Regions from separate parts of the Specibacter sp. BI4 genome, predicted to be linked through region 1. Evidence: predicted binding sites of a transcription regulator. Region 1 holds the regulator's gene; the other holds the start of a gene.
What was found. Region 1 encodes Rex, which represses fermentation and respiration genes when NADH is low (regulators of the CRP and FNR family bind a similar motif). Its sites were predicted from a motif close to CTTGTGAANNNNTTCACAAG; they were not measured.
Positions count from the first base shown of each region.

Region 2: a site for Rex is predicted at 11,717-11,736, ahead of araB (ribulokinase). Genes of this name have one in related genera too.

Region 1 covers NZ_CM155265.1:155,200-170,419, forward strand. The annotation lists gene resB (cytochrome c biogenesis protein ResB) at 1-964, opposite strand, end outside; gene AC1L6K_RS00835 (cytochrome c biogenesis CcdA family protein) at 1,068-1,823, opposite strand; gene AC1L6K_RS00840 (TlpA family protein disulfide reductase) at 1,840-2,427, opposite strand; gene AC1L6K_RS00845 (histidine phosphatase family protein) at 2,548-3,210, opposite strand; gene AC1L6K_RS00850 (YceI family protein) at 3,375-3,932, shown strand; gene AC1L6K_RS00855 (hypothetical protein) at 4,064-4,777, shown strand; gene AC1L6K_RS00860 (hypothetical protein) at 4,995-5,705, shown strand; gene AC1L6K_RS00865 (redox-sensing transcriptional repressor Rex) at 5,748-6,491, opposite strand; gene AC1L6K_RS00870 (glutaredoxin family protein) at 6,689-7,042, opposite strand; gene AC1L6K_RS00875 (HAD family hydrolase) at 7,227-8,039, shown strand; gene AC1L6K_RS00880 (30S ribosomal protein bS22) at 8,155-8,253, opposite strand; gene AC1L6K_RS00885 (helix-turn-helix domain-containing protein) at 8,368-8,604, opposite strand; gene AC1L6K_RS00890 (3-deoxy-7-phosphoheptulonate synthase) at 8,801-9,931, opposite strand; gene AC1L6K_RS00895 (acetylxylan esterase) at 10,133-11,143, opposite strand; gene AC1L6K_RS00900 (NAD(P)/FAD-dependent oxidoreductase) at 11,471-12,730, opposite strand; gene AC1L6K_RS00905 (amino acid permease) at 12,832-14,244, opposite strand; gene AC1L6K_RS00910 (rhamnulokinase) at 14,537-15,220, opposite strand, start outside.
Region 2 covers NZ_CM155265.1:1,250,136-1,265,355, reverse strand. The annotation lists gene AC1L6K_RS05940 (Crp/Fnr family transcriptional regulator) at 1-51, shown strand, start outside; gene AC1L6K_RS05935 (heavy metal translocating P-type ATPase) at 173-2,092, shown strand; gene AC1L6K_RS05930 (DEAD/DEAH box helicase) at 2,282-5,911, opposite strand; gene AC1L6K_RS05925 (hypothetical protein) at 5,972-6,220, opposite strand; gene AC1L6K_RS05920 (alpha-hydroxy acid oxidase) at 6,296-7,648, shown strand; gene araA (L-arabinose isomerase) at 7,685-9,205, opposite strand; gene AC1L6K_RS05910 (L-ribulose-5-phosphate 4-epimerase) at 9,240-9,929, opposite strand; gene araB (ribulokinase) at 9,926-11,659, opposite strand; gene AC1L6K_RS05900 (LacI family DNA-binding transcriptional regulator) at 12,041-13,078, opposite strand; gene AC1L6K_RS05895 (aldose 1-epimerase family protein) at 13,205-14,176, shown strand; gene AC1L6K_RS05890 (glyoxalase superfamily protein) at 14,255-14,632, opposite strand; gene AC1L6K_RS05885 (hypothetical protein) at 14,828-15,220, shown strand, end outside.

The DNA of each region.
Region 1 (15,220 bases):
TCAAGGAGGTGTAGGCGCCGTCGGTGGGGATGGTGATGACAGGGCCCTGGAAGGCGACCTTGCCCTCGCCGTCCTTGATGGTGACGACGGGGGCGTAACCGTTGCCGACCAGGTACACGTTGGTTCCACCGACAGCCACCGGCTCGTTGACCTTGAGCGTCTTGGTTTCAGCTTCGGCGCCGGGCTTGTCCTTGACGCCCAACGTGGCGTTGAAGTCCAGCGGCTGTCCGTAGTGCGCCTCCGTGGAGCGGTCATATTTGACCACCAGCCGGTCAAGCTGCACCGAGTAGGGGCTCAGCCTGTCCTCGCCGAAGTTGGCTCCGGGGGTGAACGTGTCATACCCGGTCAGGGTGTTGACAAAGGTGTCGCCTTCCACCAGCACACGCTGCCCGCTGTAGCCAAAGAGGCCGCTGAAGGCGATGGCCACCAGGACGCCGATCATGGCCGTGTGGAAGATCAGGTTGCCCACTTCCTTCAGGAAGCCAACCTCGGCACCTACCGAGGGCCTGTCGGTGTCGAGGTCACGCACATCCACACGGTAGCGGCGGGCCTTCAAGACCTCCGCGGCATCCTTGACGGCCGTCGCGGCGTCGATGCCGCTGTCGGCAGGGATTTCCACGGTCCCGTATTCCGCCAGCCGGGAGAGCCGTTTGGGCGTGCGCGGCGGCGCCGAGCGCATGGCCTTCCAGTGGATCTTCGCACGCGGCAGCACACAGCCGACCAGGGATGTGAACAACAGCAGGTAGATGGCGGCGAACCACGGGGAGGAGTACACGTCGAAGAGCTTGAACCAGTCCATGATGGGACCGGAAACCGGATTGTCTGTCAGGTATTGGGTCACTTCAGCCGGGGACGACGGCCGCTGCGGGAACAGGGAGCCGGGCACCGCCGCCACGGCAAGCATCAGCAGCAGGAACAAGGCCGTGCGCATGCTTGTCAGCTGCCGCCAGGCCCAGCGCAGCATGCCGAGGAAACCGAGCCGCGGCAGGGCCACCTCGCCGCCAGCTTCCTTCGGCGCCTTGCTCTTGGGTTCTTTCACCACTGCCTCTTCACCACTGTTTCTTTCATTAGATTGGCAATCTCACTTCATCGGCAAACCAAAATTGCAGTTCGTTGATCCAGGTGCCCCACAGCCCCGAAACCATCAACAGGCCCAGGACTATCAACATGCCGCCGCCAAAGTACTGCAGTCCGCGGCGGTGCCTGCGGAAGAATGCCAGGGCACCCAGCCCGCGGCGCACACCCAGGGCAATCAGTAGGAACGGCAGTCCCAGCCCCAAACAGTAAATAAACGTCAGGAACGCACCCTTGGCGGCCGTGCTTCCGTCGAAGTACGACAAAGCCAACACCGCGCTGAGCGTGGGACCGATGCACGGCGCCCAGCCCAGTCCAAAGGTTACGCCCAAAATGGGCGCTCCCCACAGTCCGGCCGGCGGCTTCGCATGAATCTTGGCTTCGCCCTGGAACCAGCTCATCCCGCCCAGGAACACCACGCCCATGAGAATCACGACGGCGCCCAGCACCTGGGTGACCCAGGCGGCGTCGGGGCCCATCAGCCACGCACCCAGCTGGCCGAAAATGGCGCCAATGAGCACAAAAACAACTGAAAAGCCCAGCACGAACAAGCCAATCCCGACGAGCATCCGCCCGCGGCGCTGGTTTTCCAGGTCGGCCCCTGTCAACCCGCTCACATAACCCAGATATCCGGGAACGAGAGGCAGCACACAGGGCGACAGGAAGGAAACCAGTCCGGCCAGCAGGGCAACGGGCATGGCCAGCCAAATGGAACCGCTGTTGATGACTTCGGCAAAGGGATTGTTCATGGTGGTGGGGAGGCCGCTAGTTTTCCGCCAGCGCGGTGGAGATCAAGGCTTTCAAGGTGCCCTTCTCGGCCACGCCAAGAATGCGCGCCGAGACGCGGCCCTTCTTGTCCAGCACCAGCGTGGTCGGGACGGAGCTGGGCGGCACAAACTTGGTCAGCGCCAGCAGCACGCCGCCGTCCTTGTCCATCATGCTCGGGTAGCTGAGCTTGAAATTACGCTCGAAGGCCTCCGCCGTGGCCTTTTCATCACGGATGTTCACACCAATGAACTCCACGCCCTGGGGCTTGAAGTCGGTGTGGAGCGCCTGCAGGTCAGGGGCCTCAACCCGGCAGGGAGCGCAGGCCGCGTACCAAAAGTTCAGCACCGTGACCTGGCCGGGGAAGTCGGCCGCGTCAACCTTTTCGCCGTCAAAAAGTGTGCCGGTGAAGGCGACGGGCTCCTTGCGCTCGGAGGCGCCGTATTCAGTCACGGAGCCGTCGCCGGCAATGTAGTTCTTGTTGTCGCCGGCATTGGCCTGCTTGGCCAGGGGGTCTTCGCTGGTGCAGGCGGCCAAGGCCACAGTCAGGGCTGCGCCGCCAGCGGCCAAAAGCGATCTACGGCTCATCGAGGAAGTCACGGCGCAAGTCTTTCGTTGATTGGGAAGCCACGGCGCAGGCGCAGAAATGGCATTATGTTCTACGCTACGTCGAAAAGCTGATTGTCAGCTGTGTGTGAAGCCCGGGGACTAGGCGCCCGGGGTGGTCGCCGCACCGGGAAGCAGCACGGCGGCGGGTTCGCTGTACACGACGTCCACAACGTCGTCGCCGTCGAACGTCAATGAGGTCAGCGAGGCCAGGGTGCACTCCCGGTTTCGGGGGTCGTGCCACAGCCGCTTGCCCTCGGCACTGCGCCGCGTGGACCAGATGGGCAGCTGGTGGCTGACCATGATGGCCTGGGCCCCGTCGCCGCCAATCTCGAAGGCACGACGGCGGGCATCCCGCGCCGCTTCAAGCATGCGTTCGGCCTGGGCTTCGTATGCTTCGCCCCAGGAGGGCCGGAACGGATTCACGAAGTGGGGCCAGTGCTTGGGTTTGCGCAACTCGGCCTTGCTCATGACGAGGCCCTCGAAGTGGTTCTCCGCCTCGATGATGCGCGGGTCGGTCACGATTTCAAGGCCGAGCGCCTCGGCCGTGGGCTGCGCCGTTTCCTGGGCCCGGGTGAGAGGTGAGGCGACAAGGTAAACCGGTGCGCCGCCGTCGTTCTTCAGGGCGGCAAAGTGCTCGGCAACCATCACCGCCATGTCGCGGCCGCGCTCGGAGAGGTGAAATTCGGGGAGCCGGCCGTAGAGCACGCCATCGGGGTTGAAGACCTCGCCGTGGCGCAGAAGATGAACAGTTACTCGGGACATGTTTCCCAGTTTCTCAAAGTTAGTTGGTTAGGGGTTAATCCGTGGCGGGTAAAGTTTTTTTGGAACACGGGAATAATAGATACAAACGCATGCTTATGCCATGTGAAGGATCACCACAACGGCGACCCCGCTTTTGTGTACAGAACAAAATCAAGGAGCTCCACATGCCAGTAACAAACGTTGAATCCTCAGGCCTCTCACAGGGCATCTGGAACCTGGACATCTCACACTCAGAGGTTGGCTTCGTTGTCCGCCACGCAGGCATCTCCAAGGTCCGCGGAAAGTTCGCCCTCCTCGAAGGCGCCTTGACTCTTGGCGAAACCCTGGCCGATTCCTCCATCACCGCCACCATCCAGGCCGCCAGCTTCAACTCAGGCGACGAAGGCCGCGACGGCCACGTCAAGGGCGCCGACTTCCTTGACGTCGAAACGTACCCCACCCTGACGTTCGTTTCCACCGCAGTGTCAGGCGACGCTGAGGACTTCGAACTGACAGGTGAGCTGACCATCCGCGGCATCGCCAAGACCGTCACCTTCAAGGGCGAGTTCAACGGCGTCGCAGTTGACCCGTTCGGCGCCACCCGCGCAGGATTCGAAGCCAAGACCGTCATCAGCCGCAAGGAATTCGGCCTGACTTGGAACGCAGCCCTGGAAGCCGGCGGCGTGCTCGTTTCCGACAAGGTCACCATCACCCTCGATGTGGCTTTCGTCAAGGCAGCATAGCGTTTCCCCCAACGCATTGATCATTCATCACTGAAGGGTTTCAATGCCGGTCCGCACACTGTGCGGACCGGCATTTTGCTGCCATTTTGCACACCTATACAACCGTTCTTCCCAAGACTAGGGTTCTTCCTATGAGCACACCGAATGAGTTCCCAGGTCCCGAGCAGCCCGGCTCGCAGCCATCGCCTCCCGGTTATGGTTCCCAGCCCGATCCTAATGCTCCCCCAATCCACGGCGCCGGCAATCAAGGCGGCGCCGCACAACCGCCTCCCGGCTACCAACAGCCCGGCTACCAACAGCCCGGCGGACAGGCTCCAGGCGGGCAGCAGTACCAGCAGCCCGGCTATCAGCAGCCCGGCGGGCCGCAATCCGGCGGCTCCAATTTTGAGCTGCCCAAGGACATGCCCCGGTCGGTGCAGGATGTCATGCCGGTCGGCGGCTTCTCCGGAATGTTCAAAATGGACGGCCTGCCCCAGCTGCTGAAGATCTCGTACATCATCTGGCTGGTGACAGCGGCGATCTGGCTCTTCTTCACATTTTTCGCCTTCATCGGTTCCCTCTTCCTCTTAAGCTCGCCATACTTCCGCGGCTCAGGTGTCCGGGGTCTTGTGGTCTCCATCATTTCCCTGGTGTTGATCGCTGCGATCGTTGTTTGCGCCATGAAGCTCAAGGAAGGCATGCAGTGGGCCCGGTTGGCGCTGTCGGCCATAGCCCTGATCAGCATCGTGCTGCTCATAACCAGCAATGGCGGCAGCGGCTTGTTGAGCGTTGTGGCCGCCGTGTTGATGTGGCTGCCGGAATCCACCAACTGGCTCAATTCCCGAAAGAGGGGCGTCAGCCAGTAGCTTCAGTTCACAGTTTTGACGCTGTGCCGCTCTCAAGCAGTGGGGCAGGTGGTTGTGCCGGGAGAGGTCGCGTAGGGTTTGTATTAAACCCTGCCGCGGCCTTTTTCCATTTCTGTCCGACGGCCGGCGCACCCGCTTGGCCAGCGCCACCGGCCAAGCACCCGGCAACACTGAACTCGGCCAAGCCAAACTCGGCCACATTGAAAGAGCAGCTGTCATGACCACCCCCGGTGAAGAACCCCAAGAGCACCCCACCACCCGCCCGGGCAGCTACGGCGAGATCGCCCCAGGCGTGCCACGCTATGGGCAGTACGCGCCCGCTGGCTGGGAACCGCCCCAGGACGTGAAGGATGCGCAGAAGGGCAACACGCCGCCGTCTGCCTTGCCGCCGGCTCCGTCGTATCCCGGCTTCCAGGGCCGGCAGCCCGGCCTGCCTGCCGATCCCGGAGCTCCTTTGGCACCGCCCAACAGGGTGGTGCTGGCCACCAGGCTGATCATGGCAGCCGGAGTCCTGCAGCTTATTGCCCTCATTATCTGGGCGTTCGCCATGACAACTCCTGCCGGTCAGGAACTGCTGCGCTCGACAGTCGGGCAGGCAATGGCCACCAATCCGGAAGCTGCTGCCGCCGTCACCGAACAACAACTGTTCACCACGGTGGCGGCGATGATGGCAGTCATTCAAGCCGTCTGCGTCGCCGGATACTTTTGGATTGCCGCCAAGCTGCGCCGCGGGAGGAACTGGGCCCGGATCACTGCCCTTGTCCTTGCCATCATCTCGATTGCGCTGGTGCCGGAAGGCGGATCGTATTCGTTTTATTCCGGCGCCCGCATAGTTTTGGGGCTGGTTGCCGTGTTCATGTTGTTCAGGTCCCCCGCCAAGGAGTTCTTCCTGGCGCACAAGGCACGACGCGGGGCCCTGAAGCGCTGAGCTGCAGGCCTTGATGCTGGGCCAAGCTCCCCCGGCCTCCGGCTAGGCTCCGGGCCCGTCCTGCTCCAGGCTGCCCGGTTCCAGGCCGTCCTGCTCCAGGCTGTCCGGTTCCAGCCGGGGCTCCTGCAGGCGTTGAGCGTGATAGGCCAATATTTGCAGTTCAGTGGCCATGTCCACCTTGCGCAGGTTTACATGCTCCGGCACTGTCAGGGCCACTGGGGCGAAGCTCAGTATGCTGCGGACGCCTGCCGCCACCACCCTGTCACAAACAGCCTGGGCCACGGATGCGGGCAGGGCCAGGACAACCATGTTGACCCGGGCGGACTTGACCACGTTTTCCAGGTTTGCGGCGTCACTGACGCGCAGCCAGCCAATTTCGTTGCCGATAATCATCTGGTCGGAGTCAAGCAGGGCCACGACGTCAAAGCCCCGTGATTCAAATCCGGCGTATCGGGCCAGTGCCCGGCCCAGGTTTCCGGCACCAACAATGGCTACACGCCATTCGTTGGTCAGCCCGAGTGCCTGGGCAATTTTGCGGCTCAAGTTCGCCACGTCATACCCAACGCCGCGGGTCCCGTAAGAGCCAAGGTAGGAGAGGTCTTTACGGACATTTGCCGAGCCAACTCCAGCCGATTCGGCAAGCGCCTCGGATGACACGCTCTCGGCACCCTCGGCCAGCAGGGCGTTGAGCGTGCGAAGGTACAGTGTCAGGCGGGAGACCGTTGCAGGCGGCAGTCTCCGCGCCGGCTCCGCCGTCGGCTCATCCGGGGTCTGCGCTGAGGTCAAGGCTTCACTCCAAATTCTCAAACTGTGGCCGCGCCCAGATGCTGAACATGTGTCAGCCAGGTCCGCAGCGGCCTGCAACCACTGTATGACGTGGCCCGTCCATAGCCAAAAGCAGGAACCCGTGTTTGTCCTGCCGCCGCCTGCCCGGGCACGGGTATGGCAGCGGGGTGCGACGCCTTACGCGCTGTCGGCCTCCGCTATCCGGCCAGAGCACGGCTGAGAATGCTGCGCAGGCGGTTCGGATCGATATGCCAAAAGTCCCGCTGGACGCCGTCAACAAGCACGACAGGCACTTCCTCACCGAAGCGTGCTGTCAGCTCGGGGTCGCCATCAATGGACACCTCGGCCCAGGGCACGCCCAGTTCCCCTGCCACTTCGACGACGACGGCCCGTGCGTCGTCGCACAGGTGGCAGCCGGCCCTGGTGACGAGCTCCAGCAGCGGCTCGCGGGCCACCGCTTTGGGCCCGTCGGCGCCGCTGACAGGGCTTGGGGCAGTGGCGGCAGGTGCGGTGGTGGTGCGCTTGGCCGGGTCGTTGGCAGCAGGTTCCATGACTACAACGGTACCGAGTGTCAGCGCCAGGTGACGCATGCCCAGGTGTCGCGTCGGCGGCAGAGGCGCTCGGGGCTTCGAACCGGCGAGGCCACCGCACGGCAAATGAAAGTTTCACCACAGTTAACCGCTGCGGCAGGTGGCGGAACGGGCAGGCAGTGGCTGGATTGACTAGACTCGTCCCATGCCCGACGTGACTACCAACAGTGCCGAGGCCGCCTCGACCACTGAGCAGTACCAGGGTGAGGCTGCCTTCTTCGATGTGGACAACACGTTGATGAAGGGTGCCAGCTTGTTCCATGTGGCCCGGAAAATGTATCAAAAGCACGCTTTTACGCTGCAGGATGTTGCGGGCTTCGCGTGGAAGCAAACCAAGTTCATCATGCGCGGCGAGAACATGAACGATGTGCACTCGGTCCAGGACTCGGCACAAAAAATTGCCGCCGGGATCAGCGCGGATTTTGTCCGCGATCTTGGCGAAGAAGTCTACGACGAGATGATTGAGTCCAAGATCTGGCCCGGCACCAAGGCGCTGACACAGGAGCACCTTAAATCCGGCCGCCAGGTGTGGCTGGTGACGGCAACCCCGGTGGAAGTGGCAGGGGTCATTGCCGCCCGCCTCAACCTCACAGGCGCCCTGGGCACCGTTGCCGAGATTGAAGACGGCGTCTACACCGGCCGGTTGGTGGGCGAGATCCTGCACGGGGCGGCCAAGGGCCGTGCAGTTCGCGAGCTGGCCGACAGGGAAGGCCTGGATCTTTCACGCAGCTGGGCCTACAGCGATTCCTACAACGACATCCCGCTGCTGACAACTGTGGGCAATCCGGTGGCCATCAACCCGGACGCCAAGTTGCGCAAGCATGCACGGGAAAACAATTGGCCCATCTACGATTTCCGTTCGGGGCGCCGCGCCGCCACCCTGGGCCTGAAAGCCGCCACGGGTGCCGGCGTGGTCTATGGGCTGTGGAAGGGCATCGCCATGGTGCGGAAGCGCTAACCAGCCACAGCGCCGGCGGGCGGGGCACCCGCGGCACGACCCGCCGTCGTGCCTGGGCATAAAAAAACACCCGCACACCTCTACGGTGAACGGGTATTTTTGCGAAGAAAAAGCTTTACTTCTTGTTGCGACGCTGGTGACGCGTCTTGCGAAGCTGCTTACGGTGCTTCTTCTTGGACATCCGCTTGCGGCGCTTCTTAACTACTGAACCCATGAAAGTTCCTCACAAACTGCATAGAACAACCTCGGATGAGGCCGTAAACGATTAGGTTGACCGATCGCAGGAATCGGTCAAAGCCGAAAATGGATCTTTCCTAGGGTACCGCCTTTACCCTGTATGCGCCGAACTGGAGGGTCCATGCGTCTCTGTGCCATCCACCACGGCAGAGCGCAGGTAGCTTTCGACGGCGTTGGCAGGCACCCGATATGACCGGCCAAAACGCACGGCGGGCAGCTCTCCGGCATGAACCATGCGGTAGACGGTCATTTTGGACACGCGCATGAGCTCGGCCACTTCCTGAACCGTCAAGAAGTTCACATCGGAGAAATTTTGCTCCTGCGTCATCGCTGTCCTCGGTATCCATTTTTCATTAGAAAAGATCCAGGTGCGGGCTTACGGCACCTTCTGCTCGTACGCCAACTCTAGGTGCAGATGGTGCTTATGTGAAAGTTGTTTCTTCACAACCCGGTTTCCGGGCGCCGATTCATGGACTCATGCGCGCCACTGGTGCCCACTTCTGCGCGTGGCGAAACGCTGCGGGCTATGCGGTGCGGCGGGCGCGGGAGCTGCGGGCGAGGTTGGCCAGGACATCGGCCGTCACGTCCCAATCCATGCAGGCGTCCGTGACGGACTGCCCGTACGTCAGGCTGGCGTCGCCGGCGGCAACCTTTTCGACGTCGAGGTTCTGCGCGCCGCCCACGAGGAAGCTCTCCAGCATGACGCCTGCGATGGTGTGCGCCGAAGCATCTCCGGCTTCCAGCTGGGCACCGATTTCCAGGGCAACCTCGGCCTGGCGGTGGTGGCTCTTGCCCGAGTTGGCGTGGCTGGCATCCACGATCAACCGGGGGTTGACGGATGCGGCGGCGGCCTTTTCGGACGCCTCCGCCACATCTGCGGCCTTGTAGTTCGGGCCCCTGCGGCCGCCGCGCAGGATCATGTGGGTGTCCTGGTTGCCGGAGGTGCTCACGAGCGAGGCGCGGCCGTCGCCGTCGATCCCGAGGAACGACTGCGGGGCGCTGGCAGCGTTGCACGCATCGAGTGCAACCTGCAGCTCACCGTCGGTGCCGTTCTTGAAGCCGATCGGCATGGACAGGCCCGAGCTGAGCTGGCGGTGGATCTGGCTCTCGGTGGTGCGGGCCCCGATGGCGCCCCAGGTGATCAGGTCGGCCGTGTACTGCGGGCTGATCGGCTCCAGGAATTCGGTGCCGGTGGGCAGGCCGAGCTCCGCAACCTGGAGCAGGAATTCACGCGCCATTTCCAGGCCCTTGGCCACGTCGTGGCTGCCGTCCAGGTTGGGATCGTTGATCAGGCCCTTCCAGCCCACCGTGGTGCGCGGCTTTTCGAAGTACGCGCGCATCACGATCAGCAGGTCCTCTTCATGGGCCTTGGCGGTTTCGGCCAGCCGGCGGGCGTATTCCAGCCCGGCCTTGGGATCATGAATGGAGCACGGGCCCACCACCACGAGGAGCCTGTCGTCGAGGCCGTCCATGATGGCGCGGACCTGGTCACGGCCGCGTTCGACGACGTTGCTTGTGTGTGCGTCCAGCGGCAGCTTTGCGGACAGCTGGGCAGGAGTCGGCAGCTCGGTGAACTGGCTGACGCGCAGGTTGGTTGTGGACTGCGGCCTTGCGGGTGCTGCGCCGGGGGTTTCGGTGGCTGCTGTGAGACTCATGGGAAAAATTCCTTTGCTGGTGGCTGGCAGCGAGCCTCCTCTTCGGAGCCCGCCGGAAAATGGCGAAGGACAGAGAATGAATTCTCTGTCCTGTTGGCTCTGAAGGTGGTTGGATGCGTGTCAGTTAGACGCGGGCCCCTCCAGAGCCAACGAAAAATACGCATACCAACGGTTTGTCATGCCCAAACCATACTCCCGAAATTATCCGGCCAGCAAATCGGCCACGTAATGAAGTTGCCGGAGCCAGTGGTGCTCCTGGCCGCCCTCGTGGTTGTTGAAACGGTAGAATTCCATGTCTTTTGCGGGCTGCAAGGAGGCTGCCGCCCCGTAGTTGTTGAAGGACGCGTACACGGTTGAGGCCGGGCAGACATCGTCCATTCCGGCCGACGAGTACAGCGCGGGGGCCGTGCAGCGGCTGGCGAAGTGCACGCCGTCGTAATAGTTGAGCACCGCCAGCATGGCGTCGTAGCCGCCCCTGTGGCGCTTGAGAAACGCCGAGATTTCCGGGTATGGCCCGCGCACCGCGAGGTCAATGGCGCGGGGGAAGTCCTGCAGGAAGGGCACGTCGGGCAGGACGCCGACGACGCCGTTGAGCCTGCCCGCGGCGATCCCGGCCGCAGCGATGGCCAATCCGCCGCCCTGGCTGATGCCCGCGAGAATGACCTTGTTTTCGTCGATTTCCGCGTGGGATTGGACCGCTTCAATGGCTCGGAAGGCGTCGACGTAGACGCGGCGGTAGTAGTAGCCGTCCCGGGAGTCGATGCCGCGGGTCATGAGCCCGGGGTAGGCGACGTCTCCGGCCGACGGGTGCGGATCCGGGGTGTCGCCGAGGATCCCGCCAAAACCCTGGCCGCGGGTGTCCATGATGAAGTGCGCGTAGCCTGCCTGCGCCCAGGATGTGTCCTGCTGGACCAGTCCGCGGCCCCCTGAGTAGCCGATGTACTGGACCACGGCGGGCAGTTTTTCGCCTTTTGGGCGATTTGCGGGGAGGTGCAGCCAGCCCTTGATCGGGGCGCCGCCGAAACCGTTGAAGGCCACGTCAAAGCTGTCGATGACTGTGAGCAGGTTTTCGACCGGGGTGAAGCTTGGTGCAAGGGGATGTTCGCGGGCCTCGGTGATTGTGGCATCCCAGAAGCTGTCAAAATCGGCAGGCTCGGCGGCGGCTGATGAATAGGCGCGGAGCTGGTCAACGGGCAGGTCGAAAAGCGGCATGGTCAGTTTCCGTTTCAGTCAGGCCCGGCACCCGGGCACACAATCCTTAGGGACATCCTACGTCCCACTTGTGGTTTTGTGGCGTCGCGGACCGATCGGCCAGGTATTTAACGGCCAGCGTCGGAGCACTGTGGCTCAGCCGTGGCCGCGGTTCGCAGGGGCGGGCCCCGCGCCGAGGAACGAGGCTGGGAAGTCGCTGGATGGGCCCACAAGCCCCCGGGCCCCAATGTCCAGAATCGCCCAGCGGCTGGACATTGGGAGGGACTGGGTGGGCCCACGACGGCGAGGGCCCCGCGCCGAGGAACGAGGCGTGGGAGCCGCCGGGGACTAACGCAGCGGGTTGAAGTGGCGCATGCTGGCCGGCGGGGTGCCGCCCGTCAGTTCCGCGGCAACCATCTTGCCTGTCAGCGGGCCCAGCGCAATCCCCCACATGCCGTGGCCGCCTGCAACGTGGACGCGCGGGGAACGGGTGGCGCCGACCAGCGGGAAGCCGTCGGTGGTGCAGGGCCTCGACCCCACCCATTCCTCCGCACGATCCTCCCAGTTGATGCCCGTGAACATGGGCGAGGCTGCATCCACAATGGCCTTGATGCGGCGCGGGTCCAGCGGGGCATCGGCGTTGCGGAACTCCATCATGCCGGCCACCCTGAGCCTGTCCCCCAGCGGCGTGCAGGCAACGCGTTGCGCCGGGAAGTAGATGGGGTGGCTGGGCATGGCTTCGGGGACGACCGTGAAGCTGTAGCCGCGGCCGGCCTGGACCACCCGCTTGACACCGAACTTGCGCGCCAGCGTCCCCAGCCAGGCACCCGTGGCGAGGACGACGGCGTCGGCCTTGATCAGGCGGCCCTCCGATCCGATCACGTCCACGCCGCTGCCAGTGTCACGCACGTCGAACACGGTAAACGCGGTGGTCAGGGTGGCGCCGCGGGCAACCACGGCATCCGCCAGCGATCGCATGAACGCCGGCGGGTTGATGAACTTTTGGTTGCGGATCTCCAGTCCGGCAACGACGCCAGTGCCCAGCGTGGGCTCGAGCGCACGGATTTCCTCCCCGGACATGAGGTTGAAGTCGACCTGGCCGCCGGTTTCCCGAATGACGTGGAACTCCTTGACCAGGGCGTCGCGGTCCTTGAGCGAAGCGAATCCCGTCAGGAAGGGGTCTGCCGGGCTGGCGATTTCGGCAAGCGGCGGTGTCCCTGCGGCGATTTCGTCGAAGGCGTCGATGCCGGTGTGGCCTATTTCCGCAAAAATGGCCATGGCCGCCCGCCACTTGCCGGGGGTGCAGTTCCGGGCAAAGCCCAGCAGGAACTTCAGCAGGGCCGGATCGGTGGAAGCCGGGATGTACAACGGGGAGGCCGGGTCCAGCATGGCCTTGAGCCCGTACGTCAACACCGAAGGCTCACTCAACGGAAGCGTCAGGGCCGGGGTGAGCCAGCCGGCGTTGCCCCACGATGAGCCCGAAGCCACCTCGCCACGGTCAACCACCGTGACCTTGATTCCCTGTTCCTGTAAATACCAGGCGGTGGACAAGCCAATGATTCCCGCACCAACAACAACCACATGTTCAGGCGCCTTTGCACTGACCACGATTCACACTCCTCGCACGTTGGCCGGCCGCTTTTCGCACCAGCTCCAGCCCCAGCGTATCCATGATTGCTGGAGCCGCGAAAAGCGCGCCCTGTCTTTCCCTACGGGCGGGCGTCAACGTCATCAATGAGCTCGTCCCCAAGCTCGACGGCGGCAGCCTGGTTGGCGTCTTTGTTGCGGTATCGGACGACGCCGATCGCCACGACCACGGCCGCCAACCCCACCGACAACAGCAACGCTTCCCGGGTCTGGGGCACAATCACCATGCCGATGATCAAGGCCGCGATTGCGATAATGGAGAGCCAGGTCAGGTACGGGAAGAGCCACATTTTCAACTCGAGTTCTTTCGCCGCGGCGCCCATCCGGCGTCGCAAAATCAACTGCGAAAGGGCAATCACGAGCCACACGAACAAGGCGATGGCTCCCGAGGTGTTGACCATGAACAAGAACACTGTGTCCGGGGCCAAGTAGTTCAGGCCCACTGTCACGAAGCCCACCACGGTGGATGCGAGAACGGCGCTGACGGGGACACCGCGTTTGGAGATCTTCCGCCAGGACTTGGGCGCGTCTCCCCGGGTGGACAGGGAGAAAAGCATGCGGCTGGCTGTGTACAGTCCGGAGTTCAGGCAGGAAAGCACGGAGGTCAGGACAACAACGTCCATGATGGTGCCGGCACCGGGAATACCAAACAGCTCAATAACCGCCACGTAGGGGCTCTTGGCCACCGAGGCATCGTTCCACGGCAGCAACGTCACGACGATTGCAACGGAGCCAATGTAGAAAATCAAGATTCTCCACACCGTGGACTTCACTGCCTTCTTCACCGCATCCACGGGGTTCTCGGACTCGCCGGCGGCAATTGTGGCGATCTCAGCACCAAAGAAGGAAAACACAACCACCAAGACACCCGCCAGGACGGCACCTGGACCGCTCGGGAAGAAGCCACCGTTGCCGGTGAGGTTTGAAAGTCCCGGCGCGTCAACCCCGGGCAAGAACCCGAGGATAGCAACGACACCCAACAGGAGGAAAACAATGATGGCGGCCACCTTGACGGAGGCGAACCAAAATTCAAATTCACCGTAGGACTTCACGGAGGCCACGTTGGTCAGCGTCAGCAACACCATCAGGATCAGCGCCCATTGCCACTGCTCAACTTCCGGCAGCCACCGGTGCATAATGGCTGCTCCGGCCGTGGCCTCAACACCAAGCACGATGATCCAGAACCAGGCATACAGCCAGCCAATGCTAAATCCGGCCCACCGTCCCAGTGCCTTGTCCGCGTAGGTGGAAAAGGACCCGGTTTCAGGATGCGCCGCTGCCATTTCGCCCAGCATCCGCATCACCAGGATGACCACGACGCCGGCCGCCGCGTACGCAACCAAAATCCCGGGACCGGCCTGCTGAATGGCGGCACCCGAACCCACAAAGAGTCCGGCGCCGATGACTCCGGCAATGGCAATCATGGACAGGTGGCGGGGTTTGAGGGTCTTCGATAATTGCTGTTCAGCTTGCATGGGAAAACTTCCTCTTGAGGCACCCTTGCACAGCAAAGCTGCCGCAGGCTTCCGTGATGCGTCTCACGGGGACGATTCAGCCTAGGACGGAGTTAGCTTGCCTGCGTTGTCCATAGTGCCAAAATTCGTCTTCGAAATCTGGTCAAATGCACACAAATTGGACTCCGCCGCTCGAATTGTTGCCCGCTGGGCAACTATTAGGGCTGTTTCAGAAACTTCCCGCCAGGGATCGACTTGAAGGCCGGCAGCTCCGGCACCACGATTCATCGACGGCGCCCCGGGGCGTGGGGCGCTAGAGCCCGGGTTGGGTCAGCGGCTGGTAAGAGACGCTGGAGCTGCTGGCGCCCACCACCGCACGCAGTTCCCCCAATGATTGTGGCGCCTCCCCAGCCGCCCGCGCCTGGACCAGGACGTTCCCGAGCGCCGTGGCCTCCACCGGTCCGGCCACCACGGGCAGTCCCGTGGCGTTGGCGGTGAGCTGGCACAACAGCTCGTTTTGGGATCCGCCGCCCACGACGTGGACCACATCCACCTTTTGTCCGGAGAGCTCCTGTGCCTGCGAGACCGTGCGCGCGTAGGCCGCGGCAAGGCTGTCCAAAATGCAGCGCACGACGGTGGCCTGCCCGCTTCCCAGCGTCCCTCCCCTTGCATTGGCGGCGGCCCGGATGCGTTCGGGCATGTTTCCGGGGGCAATGAAGTCCTCGGAATCCACGTCGATGAGCGGTCCTCCGGTTGATTCGGCGGCCGCGGCAGCCAGCAGCCCGGGGAGGGACATCGCAACCGGGAGTGCACCGGATGCAGAGGACCCGGCGTTGCGCCCTTCCTGTTCCCACGTGCGGATCGATTCGCTGAGCAGCCACAGGCCGCCGACATTGCGCAGGTAGCGGGTGGTGCCGTCCACGCCGCGCTCATTGGTGAAGTTCGCCAGTCGGCTGGCTTCCGTCAGGACCGGGGCTTCCAGCTCCAGACCAACCAG
Region 2 (15,220 bases), 1.1 Mb from region 1:
CCGCGCCGCATCGTGGAACTGCTGGACGTGCCCGCGCTGCACAAGCTGTAGGCCGCGGGTCACAACAACAGCCCACCCGGAATTGACCCCGGTCAAGGCGCATTCCGGCGATCCGGGCAATCCTTGAAGTATCGGCAGGAGACCCCCGCCGGCACACAAGCCAAGGAGCATCATGACTGGCAGGACCAAAGCCCGGATCGCCGCCGCGACCGGCATCATGCTGATCGCCGCACTGGCGTTCCACCTCTTCGCACTCCCGGTGCCGCGCGACGTCCTGCTGTTCGTCTCGGCCATCACGGCCGGCGTCCCCACGGCCATCCGCGCGTTTCAGGCACTGCGTCATAAGGCGTTCAGCATCGACCTGCTGGTCACGATCGCTGTCGTCGGCGCCCTCATCATTGGCGAATACGTCGAGGCCGCCGTCGTCTCCTTCCTGTTCATCTTCGGCGCCTGGCTCGAGGCCCGCACCCTGGAGAAGACGCGTCGCTCGCTGCGGGACCTGGTGGACCTGGCGCCCCAGGAAGCGCAGGTGATGCGCGACGGCGTGTCCGTCACCATCAGCGTGGACGATGTCGTTGCGGGCGACCATGTTGTGGTCCAGTCCGGCGGCCAAATTCCCGTGGACGGCACCATCATCTCCGGCCAAGCCCTCGTCAACGAGGCAACCATTACGGGCGAGCCGGTCCCCGCGTCCAAGAAGGTGGGCGACAAGGTCTACGGCGGCACCATCCTCGACAACGGCTTCATCGGCATGAGAGCCGAGCAGGTGGGCGACGACACCACCTTCGCCCAGATCATCGAACTCGTTGAAGAGGCGCAGGACTCCAAAACCAAGGCGCAGCGCTTCCTCGACAGGTTCGCGCAAATTTACACGCCGGCCATTGTGGTGCTGGCCGTCATTGTGCTGATCTTCAGCCAAAACGTTGAGTTCGCACTGACGTTCCTTGTAATCGCCTGCCCCGGCGCCCTTGTCATCTCAACCCCTGTCTCCATGGTTGCGGGCCTCGGCAACGGCGCCCGCCACGGCGTCCTCGTCAAGGGCGGCGACGCCCTCGAACGGTTCTCCAAGATCGACACCATGATCTTTGACAAGACGGGCACGCTCACCGTGGGCCGCCCGGAGGTCACCGAGGTCTTCCCCTTGAACGAGCACGACGCCGGACACCTCCTGCGCCTGTCGGCCCGCCTTGAGCTGGCTTCCGAACACCCGCTGGGGCGGACCATCGTTGAAGAGGCCCGCCTGCGCGGCCACGACGTGACGGAGCAGCCCACGGACATTGAGGTCATCAAGGGCGGCGGCATCCGCGGCCAGGTTGACGGCTCGATTGTGGCTGTTGGTTCCCGCCGGGTCCTGGCCGAGATGGGCGTGGAGCTGCCGGCGGCAGCCGAGCAGCATGCAGTTCAGCAGGAGCAGGGCGGCAACACGGCCGTCTTTGCCGTAATCGACGGCGAGCTCGCCGGCATCATTTCGATCGCCGACAGGATCCGCCCCGAAGCCAGGGCCGCCATTGCAGCCACGCGCCGGCGCGGGGTCGGGCAGTTCTACATGCTCACGGGCGACAACCGCCACACCGCCGCCCTGGTAGGAGCCGAGTTGGGTATCGATGAGGTGCGGGCCGAGCTGCTGCCCGCCGACAAGGTGCGCATTGTCCAGGAACTCAAGGACGCCGGGCACCGTGTGGCGATGGTGGGCGACGGCATCAACGACGCCCCCGCCATTGCCACGGCCAACGTTGGCCTGGCCATGGGGGCCGGCACCGACGTGTCCATCCAGACGGCCGACGTGATCTTGATGGGCAACCGCTTCGACCAGCTCGTCCACGCGTACTCGCTGGCGAAGGCGACCGTGCGAAACATGAAGCAAAACACCGCGATTGCACTTGGCACGGTTGTGCTGCTTCTGACGGGCGTGTTGTTCCAGAAGGTGTTCATGGCCACCGGCATGCTGGTGCATGAGATCAGCGTGCTGGTTGTCATCATCAACGCCATCCGCTTGGTGCGCTTCCGCGACAAGCGGGCTGCCGCCCCCACGGCCGATGCGGGGCTTGCTGCGGAGGATGGGCGGGAAGCAATTCTTGAGCGCCAGCGCTGACCCGCCTCAGGGGGCAGTAGTTGCGATATGCCACCCTTAGGCACTTCTCGCCACGAACTCGGGGGCAGACATCGTAATCCGCCATAGGTGCACAGGGGCCGGATTACGATATCTGCCCCCGCAACTGTTTTAGCTGCCCCCGCCCGGCTTAAAGATAGGGAAAGGGATGAGAGTTTCCGTAACGGAGGTTCAGGCGTCAAACAAACCGCGGACATCGTCGGCGGTGATGGCCGAGGAGAACATGGCGTCGTCGTCCATGACGGAGCTGAACAGTTTCGCCTTCTTGTCCTTCAGCGCCATGACTTTTTCCTCGATCGTGTCCTTGGCAACGAGCCGGTACACCATGACGTTCTTGGTCTGCCCGATCCTGTGGGTGCGGTCCACGGCCTGGTTTTCGGTGGCGGGATTCCACCACGGGTCCAGCAGGAAGCAGTAGTCGGCTTCGGTCAGGTTCAGCCCGAAGCCACCCGATTTCAGGCTGATCAGGAACACCGGGGCAGTGCCGGACTTGAACTTTTCAATGACCTCGCCGCGTTTGCGGGTCTTTCCGTCCAAATAGGCGTACTCGATCCCGGCCGCGTCCAAACGCTCCCTGGCCTTGCCCAGGAACGACGTGAACTGGCTGAAAATCAACGCCCGGTGCCCCTCTGCCACGACGTCCTCGAGCTGTTCAAACAAGACATCGAGCTTGCTGGACGGGGCGCTGGCATACTTCGGATCCACCAGCGAGGCGTCCAAGCTGAGCATCCTCAGGGTGGTGAGCGACTTGAAGATCGTAAACCGGTTTTTGTCCATGTCGCCCAGCAGGCCGAGAACTTTTTGGCGCTCATGCTGGAGGTGCCGCTGGTAAATGGTGCGGTGCCGCGGTGCAAGCTCCAACTCCAGCACCTGTTCCTGCTTGGGCGGCAGTTCCTTGGCCACGGCGTCCTTGGTGCGCCGCAGGATCAGCGGCCGGATCCGACGTCGTAATTGTTTAAGTTTGTCGGCATCCCCCTCCTTCTCCACCGGTTTGCGGTAGTAGTCGGAGAAATGGGTCGGTGACGGGAACAGCCCCGGTGAGGTGATGGCAAACAGCGACCACAGCTCCATCAAGTTGTTTTCCATGGGCGTGCCGGTGATCGCCAGCTTGAACGGCGCCGGGAACGACCGCGCCAGCTGGCTGGCCTTGGTGAGGTGGTTCTTCACAAACTGTGCCTCGTCAAAGATCAGCCCGGCCCATTTCTGGCTGGCATAGGCTTCGCTGTCGAGCCGGAACAGCGTGTAGGAGGTAATGACGACGTCGGTCCCGCCCACCAGTGCGGCTGCCTCGCTGCCACTCTTGCGCAGTGTGTCGGTGACCGCGGTGGTGTTCAGGCCGGGGGCAAAGCGGCGCGCCTCGGCAGCCCAGTTGGACACCACCGAGGTGGGCGCAACCACCAGGAACGGCAGTGACGCTTCCTTTTGCGCAGCGGCGGTGGCCTTGGCGTGGGTGATCAGGGCCAGGGTTTGCAGTGTCTTGCCCAGGCCCATGTCATCGGCCAGCACCCCGCCCAGATTGTTTTCAAACAGGAAGGCGAGCCAGTTGAAGCCCTCCTGCTGGTACGGGCGCAGCGAAGCCTCAAGCCCCGCCGGGACTGGAACCGCCGCAACCTCCTGGACCTCAAGCAGCCCCGAGACTGACTTTTGCCAGGCGTCGGCCTGCTCGGCAGTGGTGGCCAGCTCCTTGAGTTCTTCCCAAAGCCCGGCCTGGTAGCGGCTGATTTTCAGGGAGCCGCCGGGCTCCTGCAGGCTCCGCGCCTCGTCAATGAGCCGCCGCAGCTGCTCAAATTCGGGCTGGCCCAGCGCAAAGTAATGTCCGTTGGGCAGCATCAGGTGGTCCTCGTCGGAGGCCAGCGCCAGGAACAACTCGCCAAACGGAATGTCTGTCTCGTCCAAGGTGACGGAGACACCCAAGTCAAACCAGTCGCCGTCGCCCGTTCCCTTGGTGCTGATGCCAATCTGCGGGGTGCCCGTCAGCTCGGTGTAGTCGGGGGCCGAACCGGCAGTGTCGATGCGCACGTGCTCGAGTTCGGCCAGTGCGGGCAGCGCTTCGGTGCTGAAACGGGCTGCTGCGACATCCTTCAGATGCACGGGCTCGTTGCTGCCAGGATGCAGGCTGGCCGCGTGCGGAAAGGATTCCCGGGTGGCCGCCGGGAATTCGGCGAGCGTCTCCGCCACGGCCTTCAGCAGCCGCGTCTCGAAGGTGTCGTCGCGGTGCCCCGCCCCGTCGCTGACCATCGAATACCTGGTCAGTGAGTCGCCGACAGCGTACTCCCAGTGCCAATGCAGCTCCATCGCGGGTCCGGAGGCCTTGTGGGACTGGTTGGCGGTTTTGCGGCGCCGGTCAACCTTCGGCGCTGCAACCGGAGGAATGTGCACGGCCGTCAGCACGAGTTCCGGGTCCTGGATTTCCGGCAGCCCGCCGCTGCCGTCACGGGCATGCAGGTCCATGCTGTGGCGCAACTGCGGGTAGTAGCTGTCAAGGAACTGTTTCCGGTCGGAAGCAGGGATTTCCACCGGGGTCCGGGTGTCGATCAGCAGCTTCAGGGCTTTCCCGACGGATTCCGTGACGGGTGCAAAGTTGATGTTCCGCTGGGCCAGGGCAGTTTGTTCATTTCCGCCGCTCCACCAGAAAAGGCCGTGGACGGGTGCGCCGAGGGTGCCCATCGTCGCCGGGTCGAGAATTGTCGTGCCTGATGCTGCGCTGCCGGGCGGGGTGCTGTTGACGACGGCCTGCGGGACCAGCGTGATGCCACCGTCGGCAGCGGCGGCGATGTTGGTGCTGACATGGACTGATTCGGCCCACGTGATGCTGTTGGACTTTCTGGACGTGACAAATTCCAGGCCGATCCCGGCCGCCTGTGTCAGCAGGTTCCACAGCAGCGGAGAGTTGAAATCATCCAGGCAAATCCGCTTGCCGGTGCCGTATCCGGTCCTGGTGGACTTGAAGAGGGCGTGAAAGACCTGCAGCCACTTCTTGTGTTCCGGGTTGAAGCCGTCCATGTAGTACAGCTGGTGCATGGAGTCCCAGGCGAGGTTGCCGACAACCCATTTGTTGGCGTCGTTGCGCATGACCGGGCGGACGCCGAGACGGACACGCTGCGTCTCCACGGATTTGGCCCCGCGTGCCTTTGCATTCTTCCTCGGCTTGGAGCGGGCCGCGTACGGATCCTGCGGTTCCTCAAGCAACTCAAATTGCAGCGCCATGGGTGTCGGGACGGCCACGGCCGCGTTGCGTGCCAGCTCCCGGCCCCAATAGGCCGGAGCCGCCACCACTGGCGGATTGAGTATCGCCTCAAGCTGCTGCTCCCAGGGCGCCGGTTTCTTGGGCGCCGGCTTTTTGGCTGCTGGCTTTTTGGGTGCCGGCCTCTTCGCTGCCGGCGCCTTGGGCGCCATCAACCGGGCCGGCGCCGCTGCTGCGGATGGGGTTGCTGCGCCGGCCACAGGAACTTCACGAGCCCCGGGAATCCCTGACGTTTCGGGAGCTTCAGTTTCTTCCAGCAAGCGGTTGGTGGTAAAAATCAGCGCAGCCACATGTTTGCAGTTTCCGCCGACGGGGCAGCTGCAGTTGCCGTCAACAAGAGCCGCGCCCTTCGGTTTGTCAAGGAAGATGGCGGTGGTTTCGTAGACCCGGTTTCCGCTGCCCGACACCAGGGCCTGCAGTTCGAGCCGGCTTTCCACCCACTGGACCCGGCTGACATTGCCAGCGCTGGCATAGCCAAGCCCGCGATGCACCGCTGCGGGGCCGACAAGGCTTCTGAGATCCGTGTATTCCACGTAGGGGACGAGCGAAAGATCCATTCGATTAACAGTACCGGGCGGCACCCACAGCGAGGAACCGGCTCATGTCGTAACCCGCCCTCAGCCGGCGGGCCCGGCTTCCTTGTAAAACCCCTCGATGTGGGCAGTGACAAGACTTGCCGCTCCTGGCCCGTCGTCGCCCTTGACAGCCTCCCGCAGCGAGCCCAGCATCGCACTCACGCCGACATTTCCGGGAGCCCCCATGGCCATCGTTGGCTCGGCGATGGAACGACGGCCACCGTTCAGGCGGAGAGTTGGTGCTCCAGCCAGCTCAAAACAAGTTGATGGGTGCGCATGTGACATTGCCACTTAGTGTGGTTGGACCTTAGCCCCTAGTGTGGGAGACCACGGAGAAATCCACCTTCCCCCAGCATGGAGGCGACAATGACGCAAAGAAGCGAAACCGGCAACCCTGAAATGCCGCCGGCACCCGGCGCCGCAACCTCTGCCGTGCCGGCCGTGCAGCACGCGCCCGCCGCGCTGCCGGGGATTCCTGTCCTGCCAGCCGCACTCAGGCGCCGGATGCCCAAATATTCGGAGCTGGCCCCGTTGATGCAGTTCAAGAAGCCTGAGTTCAGCCAGGCCGCCAAATTGCGACGCACCAACACCATTTGGGATCTGCGGGACATGGCAAAGCGCCGGACCCCGAAGGCGCCCTTCGACTACACGGATGGTGCCGCCGAAGCGGAAATCACCCTCCGCCGGGCGCGTGCAGCGTTCCTTGACATTGAGTTCCGCCCGGGCATCCTGCGGGATGTCTCAAGCATCGGCCTGGGCATGGAGATTCTGGGCAGGCCGTCAAGGATGCCTGTGGGCATCGCCCCCACCGGGTTCACCCGGATGATGCAGTCCGAGGGCGAGTATGCCGGCTCCCAGGCTGCCGAGGCGGCGGGCATTCCCTACACGCTGTCCACGATGGGCACGGCCTCCATCGAGGATGTTGCCGCCGCAGCCCCGAATGGGCGGAACTGGTTCCAGCTCTACCTGTGGAAGGACAGGGACCGTTCCCTTGAACTGATCGAACGCGCCGCCCGTGCCGGCTATGACACGCTCATGGTCACTGTGGACACCTCCGTCGCCGGGGCGCGGCTGCGGGACGTGCGCAACGGCATGACCATCCCGCCTTCGCTGACCATCAAGACGGTGCTTGACGCTTCCTACCGACCTGCCTGGTGGTTTAACTTCCTGACCCACGAACCACTCACTTTTGCCTCGCTGTCCCGGCACTCGGGCACCGTGGCCGAGCTGATCAACTCGATGTTCGACCCCACCTTGAATTATGCGGATCTGAGCTGGTTGCGGGAAACATGGAAGGGCAAGCTGGTGGTCAAGGGGATCCAGACCGTCGACGACGCCCGGAAGTCCGTTGACCACGGGGCCGACGGTGTGGTGCTCTCCAACCACGGCGGGCGCCAATTGGACCGGGCGCCCATCCCCTTCCACCTCCTTCCGGAAGTTTCCGCGGCGCTAAAGTCCGGTGCAGGCAGCCCCGCAATCATTTTGGACACAGGCATCATGAGCGGTGCCGACATCATCGCGGCACTGTCCCTGGGGGCGGACTTCACCTTGATTGGGCGGGCCTATCTGTACGGCCTGATGGCCGGCGGCCGGGCCGGGGTGGACCGCACACTGGAGATCCTTGAAACGGACATGCGGCGCACCATGGCACTGCTCGGTGTCACCACCATCGCCGAGCTGACACCGGATCACGTCAGGATCCTCAAAGACCAGTCCTGAGCACGGATCCCGGCCGGGTCAGGCCGGGATCCGTGCTCAGAACCCCTGGGCCAGGCGGTAGTAGGCCTGGTTCCAGCGGATCTCACGCACGAAACCACGCTGCGTGGTGTCCTCGTCAATGACAAGAAGTTCGGCTTCGAAGATGTCCGCGAAGTCCTGGAACGCCTCAATGCCGACGGCGGTGCTCATCACTGTGTGGTGGGCGGCCCCGGCTTCCAGCCAGGCGGCGGCGGAGGTGGCAAAGTCGGGCAGCGGCTTCCACACGGCCCGGGCCACGGGCAGGTTGGGCAGCGGCTCGTCCAGCGGCACAACCTCGACCTTGTTGGCTGTGAGACGGAAGCGTTCACGCATGTCCGAAAGTGCCACAACCACTCCGGTGCCCGGATCCGCGTCGAACACCAGGCGGACAGGATCCTCGCGGCCGCCAATGCCCAGCGGGTGCACCTCCAGTGAAGGCTTGGTGGTTGTCAGCGACGGACACACCTCAAGCATGTGGGCGCCGAGGATCTTTTCCTCACCGGGAACCAGGTGATAGGTGTAGTCCTCCATGAGGGAGGCCCCGCCGGGCAGCCCCTCCCCCATCACCTTCGCGGCGCGGATGAGCACTGCCGTCTTCCAGTCGCCCTCGGCGCCAAAGCCGTAGCCGTCAGCCATGAGCCGCTGCACTGCCAGGCCCGGGAGCTGGCGCAGTCCGCCCAGGTCCTCAAAGTTGGTGGTGAACGCACCAAAGTCCCCGGCCTCAAGGAAGCTGCGCAGGCCAAGTTCAATCTTTGCCCCGTAGCGCAGGGAATCGTGGCGTGCGGCGCCCGGGTGGAGTTCGGGAGCCACGTTGTACAGGCGCAGGTATTCGGCAATGAGAGCGTCAACATCTGCTTCGGAGGAGGCGTCAACGGCCTCGGCCAGTTCGTTCACGGACCAGCTGTTGACGGAGACGCCAAACCGGATTTCGGCTTCGGTCTTGTCGCCCTCAGTGACGGCCACATTGCGCATGTTGTCGCCAAAACGGGCCACCTTCAAGGTCCGGACCTGGGCCACTGCAGCGGCCGCACGCGTCCAGGTGCCGATCTTTTCACGCACCAGCGGGTTGGACACGTGGCCCACCACTGTCTTCCGGCTGACGCCCATGCGTGATTGCATGTAGCCAAATTCCCTGTCACCGTGTGCTGCCTGGTTCAGGTTCATGAAATCGAAATCGATCTCCGCCCACGGCAGTGCCACATTGGCCTGGGTGTGCAGGTGCAGCAGCGGCTTGTTCAACTCGCTCAGCCCGCGGATCCACATTTTGGCCGGTGAAAAGGTGTGCATCCAGGCGATGAGCCCAATGACCTTGTCGTCGGCGTTGGCATCAATGGCCGCCCGGCGGATGGACTCGGAATCCTTCAGCACGTCCTTGAAGACAACGCGGACGGGAATCTCTGCTGATTCCTGCAGCGTCTTGACCACTTCGGCCGACTGCTCGGCGACCTGGCGCAGGGTTTCCTCGCCGTAGAGGTTCTGGCTTCCGGTCAGAAACCAGACTTCGTATCCGGACAGGGAGTTGTTCAACTGCAAAGACATTTTCATTCCTTCGAGACAGGAGGCGGGTTGGGGGTTACTGTCCGTAGACGTTTTGGTAGCGCTGGTGCAGGCTGTCGATGTGGGAGCTGTCGATGGGAATCATGGGTCCCAGCTCGCGTGAAAGGTGCACGGTGCGGGCAACTTCCTCGCACAGCACAGCCGCCTTCACCGCGGCCTTGGCCGTGGCCCCGATGGTGAAGGGGCCGTGGTTTTGCATCAGCACGGCGGGCGAGCGGGAGCCCGCCAGCGTCTCGACGATGCCGCGGCCAATGGAGTCATCACCGATCAGGGCGAACGGGCCGACGGGGATTTCGCCGCCGAACTCGTCGCCCATCATGGTCAGCACGCACGGGATTGCCTCGCCACGCACAGCCCAGGCAGTGGCGTAGCTTGAGTGGGTGTGTACAACCCCGCCCACCTCCGGCATGTGCCTGTACACGTAGGCGTGCGCTGCCGTGTCGGACGAGGGCGCCAGCTCAGGGTTGCCCCACCCGCCGTCGACGGGGGTTCCATGCAGGTCGGTGACGACCATGGATTCGGGGGTGAGTGCGTCGTAGTCGATTCCGGAGGGCTTGATAATCATCAGGTCCTCGCCGGGCACCCTGGCCGAGACGTTGCCGGCAGTCCAGACCACCAGTTCGTAGCGGACGAGTTCGGCGTGGAGGCGGCAGACTTCGCTGCGCAGGGCTGCGACGGCGGCTGTTGTTTCGGGTGAATAGCTCATGCTGTCGCTCCTGACTGGACCAAGGTCGTGGGCCCGGCTGACGAGTCGTCAGCCGGGGCCGGCGCACCCTTGGTGCGTGCGCCGCGGGCAAGGGCCTTGAGCCGGTGCATGACGTCGTTGGCGCCGCGGCCAAAGTAGTCGTGCAGCAGGCGGTATTCGGCAAAAAGCTCGTTGTAGGCGGCAACGTTTTCCGGGATGGGGCTGACAACTGCGCGGTTCACGCTGCCCATGGCCTCGGAGGCTGCCATGATGTCGGGATAGAGTCCCGCCGCCACTGCTGCGTGGATGGCGGATCCCAAGGCAGGGCCCTGGCTTGAGCCGATCGTGGACAGCGGCAGGTTCAGCACGTCGGCATAAATTTGCATGAGCAGCTGGTTCTTCATGAGCCCGCCGGCCACGATGAATTCCGTGACGGGAACCCCGGCGGCGTTGAACGTCTCCACGATGACCCGGGCGCCAAATGCTGTTGCCTCCAGCAGCGCCCGGTAGCCGTCCTCGGGTGTGGTGGCAAGCGTCTGCCCCACCACGACGCCGGAGAGCTCGTGGTCAACCAGGACAGAACGGTTGCCGCTGTGCCAGTCCAGGGCTACAAGCCCGTGTTCGCCAATGTTCTGGCGCTCGGCAAGCGAGGTCAGGTATTCGTGGATGCCCAGGCCCTTCTTGGCCGCCTGGGCAAGGTAATTTGCGGGCACGGAGTTCTTGATGAACCAGCCGAAGATGTCGCCGACGCCGCTTTGGCCGGCTTCGTAGCCGTACAGGCCGGGGATGATGCCGCCGTCGACAACTCCGCACATGCCTGGCACTTCGCGGAGCTCATCGGAGCTCATGACGTGGCAGGTTGAGGTGCCCATGATGGCCACCATCTGGCCGGGTTTGACGGCCTTTGCCGCCGGCGCCGTGACATGGGCGTCAACATTGCCCACGGCAACCGGGATGCCCTCGGGCAGGCCGGTCCAGGTGGCGGCTTCGGCGCTGAGCCCGCCAGCCGAATCCCCCAGGCTGCCGATCGGGTGCTCAACCTTGTCCGCAACGAAACCGGCAAAATCCGGGTTCAACGCTGACAGGAAATCTTCCGACGGGTATCGGCCGTCCTGCAGGATGCCCTTGTAGCCGGCCGTGCAGGCGTTGCGTACGTAGTTGCCTGTGAGTTGCCAAACGATCCAGTCGGCGGCTTCCACCCAGTGGTCCATGGCCGCGTAAACTTCCGGGGCTTCCTCCAGCAGCTGCAGGCCCTTGGCGAACTCCCATTCGGAGGAAATCAGCCCGCCGTAGCGCGGCAGCCAGCTTTCCTTGCGCTGCCGGGCCAGCTCGTTGATGCGCTCGGCCTGCGGCTGTGCTGCATGGTGGCGCCACAACTTGACGAAGGCGTGCGGCTCGGCTGACCACTCCGGCAGTTCGCACAATGGGGTGCCGTCGGCCGTGGTGGGCACCATGGTGCAGGCGGTGAAGTCGGTGCCGACGGCTTTCACATCGGCCGGGTCGATCCCCGCTTGGGCAATGGCAGCCGGAACTGCCTGCTTGAGCACCTGGCGGTAGTCCTCGGGAACCTGCAGCGCCCATTCAGGCGGCAGCCTGTCCGCCGCACCTGGCAGTGACCGTTCAACGACACCGTGCGGATACTCCACGACGGCGGAGGCCAGCTCTGCCCCGTCCCGCACGCGCACCACGACTGCACGCCCGGACAGGGTGCCGTAATCAATGCCAATTACGTAAGACTCCTGCGTCCCCATAATTTCCTCTCAGCTGATGTTTGCGGCACGCCATGGATGGCGGCCAAAATAAATGCACTTGTGAACGCTAACAATACCGTTTCATCCAGCCAAGTCAAGGGTTGTTCATCGATATGGACACCGGCCGTCGCATACCCAGCTGTCCGGGCAAACCGCAGGGGTGGCACCAAAAAATGCGCCGACCGGGGCTTGACTCGGTACAGTAGCCTGAAACCGCACGGTCGCCGGCCCGCGTGGCAAGATTCTTCGGACGTCACCGCGGTGTTCTGCGGCTTGGATCGACGACCACCACTTTACGGGCAATTTGAAATGAAATCTGTGAGCGCTAACAATCGGGCCGTCATTTCTGTCCGATGCACTGTCGAGGATGCCCCGCCCGGCCTAACTGCGGGTCAGTGCCACAGGCTTCGGCCCGGTGCTGGCCCGCAGTATCAGGTGGGGTTGGATGCGCACCGAGAACAACGGGTCATTGCCGGAAATGCCGTCAAGGATCATGCCAACGCAGCGGCGCCCCAGTTCGGCAAAGTCCTGCCGCACTGTCGTCAGTGGCGGGAAATAAAAACCAGATTCGGGGCTGTCATCAAAACCAACAACGGACAGGTCGCGCGGAAGCCGCAAATTGCGCTCATACGCGGCACGGATCACGCCAAGGGACATCTGGTCGTTGGCGGCAAAAACGGCAGAACATTCGCTGTTGTCCAACAGCTGTTTCCCGGCAAGGTAGCCGGACTCGGCGCTCCAGTCCCCCACAAGCAGGGGGCCCGGCTCCAGTCCTGCACCGGCCAGGGCTGCTTCCCAGCCGCGGCGCCGGGCCTGGGCGTCAAGCCAGTCGGCCGGGCCCATGATGTGGGCAATGTTGCGGTGTCCCTGGTCGATCAGGTGCTGGGTTGCCAGCCACCCGCCGCGCTGTTGGTCGACTCCCACGCTCTGCACTCCCGCTGCACCAATGTCACCGATGGCGACGAGTGGAACTCCCGGGCGCAGGCGTTCGATGGTGCGCACAATTTCTTCCTGCGGGGCAATGACCACGAGCGCGTCAACTTGATGTGCGAGGTGGTATTCCACCGTCTCGTTGATGGCTTTCTCGCTCATGTCCGGCAGCCCCACGGTGTTGACAGCGTAGCCGGCGGCGTAGGCCGCTTCCTGGATGCCCAGCAGGATGTGCGCCGGACCGTAATGCTCCATGCTGTGGGCAACCACGCCAAAAGTTTCCGACCGCCGGGTCACCAGCTGCCGTGCCGCTGTATTGCGCCGGTAGCCAAGCTCGGCGATGGCGGCTTCGACCAGCGTGCGCGTCTTGGCGCTGACATTGGGATGGTTGTTGATCACCCGGGAGACCGTTTGGTGCGACACCCCTGCCCTGGCAGCCACGTCCTCCATGACGGGAGGACGGTCGTTCGACGAAACATGGTCAGTCATTGTCAGCCTGTTCTCCGGCACTGCCCGGCATGGTTGACGCCGGGGAATCGGTCCCCGGCGGCGTGTCCAACTTCAATCGTGCTAAAACCGTAAGACACTCACACTCATTCTCGCAGAGGAAAACGCATGTCAAACATTTTCAGCCAGCCGGCGTCAGGCGTCCAGTTCACCCTTGAATCAGGCCCCTACCGTGCCGTGATCGCATCGGTGGGTGCCACACTGCGCTCACTCACGCACGACGGACGCAACCTTGTGGTGCCCTTTGAAGCCGGGGAGATCCGGCCCGGCTACAGGGGAGCCAATCTTGTCCCCTGGCCCAACCGCATCGCCAACGGCGCCTACACCTTCAATGGCGAAAATGAGCAGCTGGGAATCAATGAGGCGGACCGGATGACGGCCCTCCACGGCCTGGTGCTCTGGAACGACTGGAAACCGCTGGACCAGGCGCCCTCGGGCGTCGTCCTTGGCACCGTGATCGAGCCGCAGGCCGGGTACCCGCACCGGCTGGAGGTCCAGGTGGAGTACACACTCAGCGAAGCAGGCCTTGACTGGCACATCTCGGCGAGCAATGTGGGTACGGGCCCCGGAACCAAACCGGCCCCCTACGGCGTTGCGCCGCACCCCTACCTGGTCGCGGGAAGCGGACCGGTGGACGAGTGGACGCTGGAACTGCCGGCCGCACAGGTTCTGGGTGTCACCGCCGACAGGCTGCTGCCCACCACGCTTGCCGCTGTCGACAACCACGACGGCGGCCGCTTCGACTTCCGGCAGCCACGGGCCCTGGGCAGCACGGAGATCGACCATGCCTACACAGGCTTGGCGCCGGTCCGGGACACCTCCGAAAATGAGGGCTGCGGGGACGTTGAAGTCCGGCTGTTCTCCGCCGGGGGATCCGGCGTTCTCATGCGCTGGAACCCTGCCGTCCTGCCGTGGGTGCAGATCCACACGGCCGACCGTCCCGAACCCGACTTGAACCGGATCGCCCTGGCCGTGGAACCCATGAGCTGCCCTCCCGACGCGTTCAACTCAGGCGACGACCTTGTCATTCTTGCCCACGGCGAGCGCCACGACGCACGCTGGCTCGTCGCAGCGCTCTAGCCAGCTTGTGCGGCGGCACCCGGGCCGGCGTCCCGCCGTCGTGGGTTCACAGTCCGTGCCCGCAACGATCCCGCGGGATCAGCCCGTCGGGCGGTTCGGCAGGTATTGCAGCGCCCATTTGTTGCCGTCCGGATCGGCGAAGTTCACGAAGTGGCCCCAGGCCTGGACGTCGACGTCGCTGACGTCCACGCCGTTGGCCGCCAGCTGGTCATGGGCTGCTTGAATGTCGCCGACAACGATCTGCATCATGGGCGCGGTCCCGGGTGCGGCGTCGGTCAGCCCCTCACCGATGCAGATGGAGCAGGCCGAGCCGGGCGGGGTCAGCTGCACAAAGCGGATGCCGCCGCCGGGCCGCTCGTCGAAGTCGGCGTTGAAGCCCACCTTGTTCACATAAAAATCCTTGGCCCTGTCCACGTCGGAGACAGGCACAAATATGAGTTCCAATTTCCAGTCCATGCCGGACACGCTACGCCGAAGGCCCGCCCGCCAACAGGGTTTGGGCAGAATTCGCAGGGGAAGCACTCCCGTAAGTTGCGCCCCGGAACCATTGGCTTACGGGCGGGAATGGGTCAGGATGTAATCATCAGTTCAGGCGCCTGCACGGTGGCACATCGGCGCGGCCGGAGTTGCCGGACTTTTGGGAAGAATGCAATGGGCGGAATTGATGATCTCCTGGCAGCGTCCGACGACCGGTGGTCTCGGGCCATGAAAAAAGCGCAAGGTGTCGAAGACATCGGACTGGGCCCAGCCGTGAAAAGCTATTACACACGATATTTTCCCGCTGGCGTCCTCGCCTTGATGGCGGCCGGAACCGGGGCCGGGATTCTAATTCTTGGAGCTTCCCCGCCCGCCTGGGCAGCGTACTTGAGTGTCGGGTTTATCTTTGCCACGGCCGGCATCTTTATTGGCGGACTCGTCTATAACACCAAAAAAGTTGCGCCCACGGTACGGTTGAACACCGTTGACGTCCTGTTTCCGTTGGCTGACGAAGAGCGAAAATACATTAACCGCCAAATTGCAGGCAAGGCACCGCTGGATCACGAA